Regions from separate parts of the Brevibacillus nigriterrae genome, predicted to be linked through region 2. Evidence: riboswitches for the same ligand, from Rfam matches in the RefSeq annotation. Region 2 holds a riboswitch; the other holds the start of a gene.
The links. Region 2 has a riboswitch for S-adenosylmethionine ahead of ACPW7N_RS15595 (sugar ABC transporter substrate-binding protein). Riboswitches for the same ligand answer to the same signal wherever they lie in the genome.
Positions count from the first base shown of each region.

Region 1: linked by a shared signal. The riboswitch ahead of metH (methionine synthase) and the one ahead of ACPW7N_RS15595 (sugar ABC transporter substrate-binding protein) in region 2 are both predicted to bind S-adenosylmethionine.

Region 1 is NZ_JBNCMT010000006.1:33,144-38,218, reverse strand. It holds gene ACPW7N_RS06065 (hypothetical protein) at 1-37, opposite strand, end outside; gene ACPW7N_RS06060 (M6 family metalloprotease domain-containing protein) at 293-2,701, shown strand; SAM riboswitch class I at 2,790-2,889, shown strand; gene metH (methionine synthase) at 3,022-5,075, shown strand, end outside.
Region 2 is NZ_JBNCMT010000020.1:45,869-50,943, forward strand. It holds gene ACPW7N_RS15580 (CPBP family intramembrane glutamic endopeptidase) at 1-310, shown strand, start outside; gene sigK (RNA polymerase sporulation sigma factor SigK) at 677-1,396, shown strand; gene ACPW7N_RS15590 (hypothetical protein) at 1,601-2,260, shown strand; SAM riboswitch class I at 2,411-2,522, shown strand; gene ACPW7N_RS15595 (sugar ABC transporter substrate-binding protein) at 2,601-3,641, shown strand; gene ACPW7N_RS15600 (sugar ABC transporter ATP-binding protein) at 3,716-5,075, shown strand, end outside.

The DNA of each region.
Region 1 (5,075 bases), on a different contig from region 2:
TTGCCGAGCGACTGGTTGCGGAAAGGGGATGATCCATGATACTACGCTCCTTTCACTAGCGTTTGTTATAGGAGATATTCTGTTCCGCTTGATCGTATCAAAGAAGTTTGATACTGGCAATGTCTGATGCCATGTAAACCCAAGCTTGCCCAAGTGCTAGTGTCAAGATTCTCTATTACTAGAAAATTTTGTATGATTCGACAAGCTTAAACAGGAATCATTTACTAATTTGTAGAAATATTGTTCAGAAATCATATATTCAATCGAAATAGGTAGAATGAGAGGTAGAGAAATGAGAAACCATTGTTGGGGGAAGAGTTTGCTTTTTTTGTTTGTTGTGGTAGCCGTCTGCTTTAGCTTGGCGAGCATCACAGCAGCAGCACCTGCTGTATCTGTCCCGAGGGATTATGAGCAACCGTCGGGTGAGACTTTCACGGCAACACAATTTGGCGATGAATGGTTCAACTGGGTCGAGACAGAAGATGGGGACGTCATTTTGCTTGGTGAGGATGGATACTGGCATTACGCCAAGGTGAGCGGTAGCGGACTGAAAATTCTTGATGAGAAGGTGGCCATTGATAAAACTCCACGAAATGCTGCCAGTAGCGAAAAAGTGAGAAAACAAAGTAAGGAATGGAAGAACAAGAAGATAGAGTCATTCACGAAAACTTCTTCCAAAAATAGGGGAGAAATGATGGAGACTCACAAGACCCCCGAGAAACTGCTTGTGCTGCTTGTTGAATTTTCCAATATATCCATGCGCTATCCAGAAAGCAGTTGGCCAGGAGTATTCTTTAACGACTCTCCAGGGTCACTGAATCATTATTATAAAGAAAACTCGAGCGGCAATTTTTACTTTAAACCAGCAGAAGAACAAGGTGGAACAACGAACGACGGCTTCATTCGAGTACGTCTTCCCTATCCACATCCAAACACGGGTGGTGATCTAGGCGTAAAGAATGAAATGATTGTAAGGGATGCCTTGCAAGCTGCCGATCAATACATCGATTTCAAAACATTTGATACTGACAAAAACGGTTTTATTTCCGCAAAGGAACTGCATGTGATGACGATTGTTGCAGGTTACGAAGCGGCTTACGATCCATCGAACACCCCGAATACGTGGGGACACAAGGGCAGTCTGAGCAAACCAGTCACTCTCGACAGCGTAACGCTTGGAAATGGAGATTATGATGGCGGCTACACCCAGTTTGGTGAAGTGCAAGGAGATAAAATGTATCAGGATGACCATATGGCAACCATCGGGATTATTGCCCATGAGTTAGGGCATGATCTGGGCTTGCCTGACTTGTATGATGGAGACGGCTCTTCATCTGGGCTTGGTATCCACAGTTTGATGGCATCAGGATCATGGGCGTATCTCACCGGTTATTCGGGTAGCATGCCAACCCATTTTGATCCGTGGTCCAAAATGATGCTGGGATTCGTTGAACCTGCTATCGCAACCTCAAGCGGTGAGTACACCCTTTTCTCAATTGGGACAAACAACTACAATATGATAAAAGTTCCTACCTCAGATCCTGACCAATACTTTTTAGTGGAAAACAGACAATTTGAAGGATATGATAGCAGTTTGCAAGATTATGTCAGCACCGGTGGAGTAGCGATTTGGCATATTGATGAAAATGTGCTTCGCAAGACTTGGTACTATAATAAAGTCAATAACGATGAAAAACATAAAGGTGTCGATCTGGAAGAGGCAAATGAATCGATTCTCGGATATAGTCAATTAGACAAAAGAGTGTATGGTGTCTTATACGATCATTATTTCAACTCAAGATTTCCAATATTCAGCCCTGCGACAAGACCAAGTAGTGACTTGTACAATAACACCAAAACCAATATTGCCATTAGTACCACAAATACAAGTGCCAGCAGAATGCAGGTTAAACTGGATCTGCCCAATTTGATGGAAGGTTTGGAGCTTTCACAGAATACCTTGACATTGCAGGTGGGAGAGACACAAACCGTTCAAGCTTTTGCAACTTACTCGGACAAAACGAAGGAAGATGTGACAAGTCAGGCGACATGGAGCAAAAATAGTAACCTGATTGACTTGAACAAAGGAACGATTACTGCCAAAAAACCGGGCAATGTTACAGTCAGCGTCTCCTATATGGGGAAAACTGTTACATTACCCGTTACGGTAAAAGCTCAAATAAAGACAGTGAGTAAAATTGAGCTCGACAAGAAGAGTGCCACGCTCAAAGGGAACGAAACGGTTTCCTTACAGGTAACTGCAACCTACAGCGACAAGACGACAGAGAATGTAACGGAGCAGGTTACATGGACAGTGAAAAACAGCAAAATTGCCAGTGTAGATAAAGGAGTTGTCACGGCTCTTGCACCAGGAACCACAACGATTACTGCCACGCTAGGAACGAAAAAAGCGATATTTACATTGAAGGTGGCAGACTCGAAAAAGCTTGTCAAGTTGCAGGCTGATCAAACCAGAGTCTCGTTAAAAATAGAAGAGCAGAAGCAAATCCTGGTTACTGCAACTTATGAAGATGGCTCCACTGCCGATGTCACTGACACAATTACTTGGACAACGTCCAACTCCCAAGTAGCTTCGGTAGAAAATGGTCTGATCGTAGCAAAAGCAAAAGGAACGACCACTATAACAGGAAAAAGTGGAACCAAGTTCGTGAGAGTGCAAGTAACGGTGACAAATGGGTGAAAGCCCACAAAAAAGCAGATTGCTTGTTGACGAATGTTCCAAATGAGTGGTAAGATACACAACAAATTCATATGTTTCCAAATGATTTCTCTTATCAAGAGAGGTGGAGGGACTGGCCCTTTGAAGCCTCGGCAACCTGTTTAGCAGGTGCCAATTCCAGCAGAGCGATTTGCTTTGAAAGATAAGAGAGGATGTCCGTTGATCTTACATGACACAAATCCTCTTCTTATGACTTTCAAGAAGGGGATTTTTCTTTTTTCTGGTTACAATTTCAGAAAACAGGGTTACCTGAGAGACTCGATAGAAAGTAGGTAAGATGAATGGCAAAACCAACCTTTACGGAACAACTTTCTCGCAAAATACTAATTCTCGATGGTGCAATGGGTACGATGCTTCAGCAAGCGAACCTGACAGAAGCGGATTTTGGCGGAGAAGAGCTGGAAGGCTGTAATGAGATTCTCAATCTGACTCGACCGGATGTCATTCGTTCCATCCATGAGAAGTATCTTGTGGCAGGTGCTGACATTATCGAGACCAATACGTTTGGAGCGACGAATGTGGTATTGGCTGAGTATGGTCAAGAGGCAAAGGATATTGAGTTAAATATCGCTGCAGCCAAGCTGGCCAAAGAAGCGGCAGATGCTTTCTCCACGGAGGAATGGCCCCGGTATGTAGCAGGCTCGATGGGTCCAACGACCAAAATGCTTTCACTAACTGGCGGCATTACCTTCGAGGAACTGGTAGAAGCATACTATCGCCAGACCAAGGGACTCATTTTGGGTGGAGCAGATGTATTGCTGTTAGAAACAGCTCAAGACACTTTGAATGTCAAAGCAGGTGGGATTGGTATTCGCAAGGCATTTGAAGAGCTCCAGGTTGAGCTTCCTGTCATGATCTCCGGCACGATTGAGCCGATGGGTACTACGTTGGCTGGTCAGAATATTGAGGCATTTTATATTTCTATTGAGCATCTCAAACCAGTTTCTGTCGGGTTGAACTGTGCAACAGGGCCAGAGTTTATGCGTGATCACATCCGTACGCTTTCCGATTTGGCCAACTGTCAGATCAGTTGCTATCCCAACGCAGGTCTGCCTGATGAGAATGGTCATTATCATGAGTCACCGCAAGCACTGGCAGCCAAACTCGCTGGATTTGCTGAGCAAGGGTGGTTGAATATTGCTGGGGGCTGTTGTGGTACGACACCTGAGCACGTTCAGGCAATGGCAGAGACTTTGAAAAACTACAAGCCACGTCAGGTGGAGCAAAAACAAATCAGTGCAGTTTCAGGGATTGATCCGGTCTATATTGAAGAGGACAACCGCCCCCTCCTGATTGGGGAGAGAACGAATGTCATCGGTTCGAAGAAATTTCGTGATTTGATTACCAGCGTCCAATATGAGGAAGCCTCTGATATTGCTCGTGCGCAGGTACGAAAAGGAGCGCAGGTGATCGATATTTGTCTTGCTGATCCAGACCGGGACGAGTACAACGACATGAAGCAGTTCTTGCAATATGTTTCGAAAAAGGTCAAAGCACCTTTGATGATCGACTCCACCGATCCGAAAGTTATGGAACTTGGATTAACCTATTCGCAAGGAAAAGCAATCCTGAACTCGATCAATCTGGAAGACGGTTTGGAACGATTCGAGCAGGTTGTTCCGTTGATTCATCAATACGGTGCGGCAGTAGTTGTGGGGACGATCGATGAAGAAGGAATGGCAGTTACTCGTGAACGCAAATTGGAAGTAGCCAAGCGATCCTTCGACTTGCTGGTGAATCAGTTTGGGGTGAAGCCACAAGATATTATTTTTGACCCACTGGTTTTCCCGGTAGGTACTGGTGATGAACAGTATATTGGATCAGCCCGAGAGACTGTAGAGGGTATCCGCCTGATCAAAGAAGCATTTCCAGCATGCAAAACAACCTTAGGTATATCCAATATCTCATTCGGGTTGCCAGCAGCAGGTCGTGAAGTGCTGAATTCGGTATTTTTGTACCATACGACTGTGGCTGGACTGGATTATGCCATCGTTAACTCGGAGAAATTGGAGCGGTATGCTTCGATCTCCGAGGACGAAAAAAAGCTTGCTGAAGCGCTGTTATTCGAAACAAATGATCAGACATTAGCTGAGTTCACTGAATTTTATCGCCAAAAGAAGGTTGTAGAGAAAAAAGAAGTCTCTACCCTTACGCTAGAAGAACGATTGGCTCAGTATGTCATCGATGGCTCGAAAGACGGATTAACGCAGGATTTGGAAGAAGCTCGCAAAAAGTATACTCCCTTGGAAATCATCAACGGTCCGCTGATGGCAGGTATGGAAGAGGTAGGGAGACTGTTCAACGGGAATCAATTGATTGTTGCAGAAGTTTTGCA
Region 2 (5,075 bases):
TAGATATATACTCCAAACTCGATTGGAAAAAGTATGTGGAACGATTTTAGGTATTTCCATATCTGCCATCTTATTTGCTTTATTTCATTTTCCCTCTCGTTATTTACTTGCAAGCGGAGCCGAGGGAACTGCAGGTAACATTTATTCGGTTCTCGTAGGGACTATTTTGCCAGTGTTTATTATCGGTATCATATTAGGATTTTTGTGGTGGAGATATAGGAACATTTGGGTTTTGATTGCATTACATTATGGAATTGATACTTTACCTTCGATTGCTTCATTACTACATATAATCAAACAGAGCCACTAATGCTAAATAAAATGGGGATTTGATTAGAAGTTTTGGGAGGACATAAGTGTTTAAAGCAAATGGGTATGTTGAATTTTGATTTTGGTGATTATCCTGTGTCATTCGCAAAAGAGTCAAATAGTGATGATTATTATTTAATTATAATTATGAAGAAACTTTTTTGAATGACTGACTGGTTTGATTGAAACAGGATATCGGTAAGAAGGATAGGGGAATTATCCCTGTCCTTTTTTTGGTAAATTCTCATTTCAGGCTAGAAACTGGTCATTCAGGAGCTTTTTACGTCTTTTCTGATCGTACATGCACGCATAGGCTCCCGCCTACATATGGTTAAGAGTAGACAGCAACTTTGGGAGGTGGCAGCTTATGTCCAGCATCTTTATGGTACTCACATTACTTTTTAAAGAGCTGTGCATGTTCGTCGCATATGTAAAAAACAATGCATTTCCTCAGCCGCTTGCGGAGGTCGATGAAGAGAAGTTTTTACGACAGATGGCGAAAGGCGATGCCTACTCACGCAACAAATTGATCGAACACAATTTGCGCCTTGTTGCTCATATTGTCAAAAAGTTTGAAAATACAGGGGAAGACAGCGAAGACCTTATTTCTATTGGTACCATCGGTTTGATCAAAGCGATTGAAAGTTATCAGGTGGATAAAGGCACCAAGCTGGCAACCTATGCAGCCAGGTGTATAGAAAATGAAATCCTCATGCACCTAAGAAGCTTGAAAAAAACACGTAAGGACGTATCCCTGCACGATCCAATCGGGACTGACAAAGAGGGCAATGAAATTACGCTAATCGATGTCCTTGGCACCGAAAACGACGAAGTGGTAGATGCCGTACAGTTAAAACTGGAATCCAGCAAAATTTATCAGCATATCCACATCCTTGATGACCGTGAAAAAGAAGTCATTATCGGGCGGTTCGGGCTGGATAAAGACAAGGAGAAGACTCAACGTGAGATTGCCAGAGAGCTCGGGATCTCCCGTTCATATGTGTCTCGCATCGAAAAGCGAGCCTTAATGAAGCTGTTCCACGAGTTTTATCGGTCGAAGCAGCAGGCTCAGGGACAGGGGAAATAGGGAATTACAAGGTTGTATACAAAGAAAACTGATAAAAGCTGGCCCATTGCAGATGTATACTGCTTTTGGTCAGCTTTTGATTGAGCGAAATGGCTTTGACATGTTTTTATTTTTGTGGTTTGAACCACTGAATTTTACACTTTTTGACAGTAGTATATGTTTCATCGGATCACAAATTATTACGCAGAAATGAGGTATTACCCAATGAACAAAGCATTATCTCGGATTTTTTCTTTTGCAGTCATTTCAGCAGTTTTATCTACTTCAAGTGTGGTAAGTGCTGAAGAACTGCAACCCAAAGACGCCGCTCCAGTATCGAGCAATATTAAGTTAGAAACCGCAGGAGCCTTTACTTCCCTGCAAATCGGCGACTCCGTTCGTGTTTTCAGTGATAGTCAACAACTATTCCAAACAAAAGGCCCGCAACAAGCAGGTTCCATAAAAGACTTATTCGTCCTCCCTTATGGACCTGCACAGGTACCATTTATCTTGGTCAAAAATGATAAAAATGGATTGATGGTTTTTAGTGATTTATGGCCGGAATTCTCCAAAGGAAAGGAAAAAGACATAGAAGAAGCATACGACAGCGGACGAGTGTTTTATACACCTCAAGCCAAAATTGTAAGCAAGACGGCTCACCATTATGCAGAGCAAACAGGCAACGAAGCAGTAGCTTTTATAGCCAATGATTTTAAAGATTTGAAAAAAGGTTACCACGAAGCAATCCGTGTAAAAGGAAAACTAAGAGGATTAATTATCTATGATTGCTGTCCATATCTGGTAGTAGAAAATGAAAAAAATGAGTTAATCGTATACCATGCCGGTGAAAAAGGTGCTGAGCAAGCAGGCACCATTGATCTATAACAAGCAACGGTCGTCTCATCTGTACTAGATGGGGCGGCTTTTTTGTTTTAACCCTCGAATGACTGTTGACAAAAGTCACAGGTGATTGTATTATCCAATCTATACAAACCCGATCGACTAACTTGGGTTTAATCGACAATAAGTAGATTACTCTTATCAAGAGCAGGCTGAGGGACTGGCCCGATGACGCCCGGCAACCTAACATTCTACAGGAATGTTAAGGTGCTAACTCCAGCAGGTACATGTACCTGGGAGATAAGAGGCGAGACCTGGTTCGAAGCCTCTTTCTCCAAGAAAGAGGCTTTTTTATTTTTCAAAATCAGTAAGGGGGAAACGATTCATGTACAGTCAAACAACAAAACGAATTCATTGGGCTTTTTCATTACTTCTTGCAGTTGCATTGTTTGTAACAGGGTGCGGCACAGCTAACAAAGAGTCGAAAGGTTCGGAAGATGCTGACAATGGGTCGAAAAAAAGGATTGCGCTGGTGATGCAGTTCAATATCGGAACCTTCTCTTCTCAATACATTGCCGGAGTAAAAGAAGAGGTAGAGAAACAGGGCGCAGAAGTAACGGTGTTCAACTCGGAAGGAGACTTGGGAAAAATGTCCTCCAATTTGGACGCCGCCATCAACCAGCACTTTGACGGTATCCTGATTGACCACGGTACTCCAGAAGCATTGGAGCAGGGTGTAAGGAAAGCGGTAGAGCGTAAAATCCCTGTTGTGGCATTTGACGCAAACCTGAACGTTCCGGGAGTGACGGTCCTTCAACAAGGCGACCAGAAAATGGCTGAATTGACGTTGGAAAAATTGGCGCAAGATGCTGGCGGTAAAGGGAATATCGTGAAGGTTTGGGTAGCGGGCTTCGCTCCAATGGAACGCCGTCAGGAAGCCTACAAAGCGTTTCAAGGAAAATACCCGGAGATAAAAGAAATAGCGGCATTTGGTTCCGCTACCCCGAATACAGCGCTTGATACACAAACACAAATGGAAGCCATCCTCAAAAAATATCCAAACAAAGGTGATATTACTGCTGTTTGGGCAGCATGGGATGAATTTGCGAAAGGTGCTACAAGAGCAATCCAGCAAGCGGGACGGACGGAGATCAAAGTGTATGGCATTGACTTGAGCGATGAGGATTTGCAATTGATCCAGGACCCGAATTCTCCGTGGGTTGTGTCTGCTGCCGTTGATCCAACAGATATTGGACGCGTGCAAGTTCGTTACTTGTTTAAGAAAGTAAAGGGTGAAACGGTTGAGCAAAACGTGGTCCTTGATCCCGTTCTTGTCACTCGTGAGGCACTTCCGAAAGAACCAGTGAAAACAACCGACCTGGCGAAATACGTACAAGGTTGGGGAGCCAGTCAATTAGGAAAATAAGAAATGGAACGAGTTCCCGACCGGAGGTAATCCGGCGGGAACCTTTTACTACCAGAAGAAAATGAGGGATTTGTGTGGCTACCTTGCAGATGAGACGAATAAACAAGCGGTTTTCTGGCGTCTCGGCGCTGCGATCCGTTGATTTTGAGGTGAAACAAGGAGAGGTACATTCTCTTTTGGGAGCCAATGGGGCTGGCAAAAGCACACTCATGAAAATCTTGATGGGAGCTTACCAAGCCGATGAAGGTGAAATTCTGATGGATGGTCAGGTCCTTCAGATTGATTCTCCTATTGACGCTAAACGCAGTGGAATCTCAATCGTCTATCAAGAAGTGGATATGGCCTTGATTCCGTATTTGAGCGTTGCCGAAAACATCTTGGTGGATCAATTCGTGCAAGCCACCAAACGAGGCCCAATCAAATGGTCGAAGCTTTATCAAGAGGCAGAAGAAATCCTGGAGCGTTTGGATTTTTCTCTATCTGTCCGCAAAAAGGCGGAAGAATGCAGCTTGTCAGAGAAACAACTGATTCTGATTGCCCGTTCCATTGCTCAGGAGGCGAAATACATCATATTCGACGAACCGACAGCCCCCCTCTCGTCCACGGAATCCGAACGGCTATTTGAATTAATTGCTCAGCTAAAACAAAACGGAGTGGGTATCATTTATATCTCCCACCGATTGCCCGAGGTGTTTCGTATCAGCGACCGGATCTCCGTCATGCGTGATGGGCAACGCATCAGTACGAAGGAAGCGGGAGATACGACGATGGATGCCGTGATACATGACATGCTGGGCCATTCTCTCATGGAAGAGTTTCCAGAGCGAGGCCCCTCTGTGGGTGAACTGCTTTTTGAAGCCAGAGGTATCACGTTGGATAGAAAAGTGCGTGATGTCAACTTGCAGATACATGCTGGTGAAGTGGTCGCCATCGTCGGATTAGTAGGTGCAGGAAAGACAGAGTTGGCACGAATCCTGTTTGCTGCAGATCCACTTGATAAAGGGGAGTTCTATCTTCGTGGTCAACAAATCAAGGTTTCGACTCCACGAGAAGCTGTCCAGCAGGGGATCGTACTGATACCCGAAGAACGTCGCAAAGAAGGTTTATTAGTAGAAGAAACGGTCAAACACAACCTTTCCATCTCAACCTTGAAGAAATGGACGACACTTTCCTTTATCAAACAGGGATCGGAAACCACCATGGCCAAAGGGTTAGTTGAGAAGCTGGGAATCAAGACAGCGGGAATTGAGCAGCAGGTTAGTTTCTTAAGTGGCGGCAACCAGCAGAAGGTCGTGATTGGCAAATGGCTGTATACGGATTCCGAGCTTTATTTGTTCGATGAGCCGACCAAAGGAGTAGACATCGGGGCGAAACGAGAGATTTACTCCCTGGTTGGTGAACTGGCAGCCCAACAGAAGGGAGTTCTTTATTTTA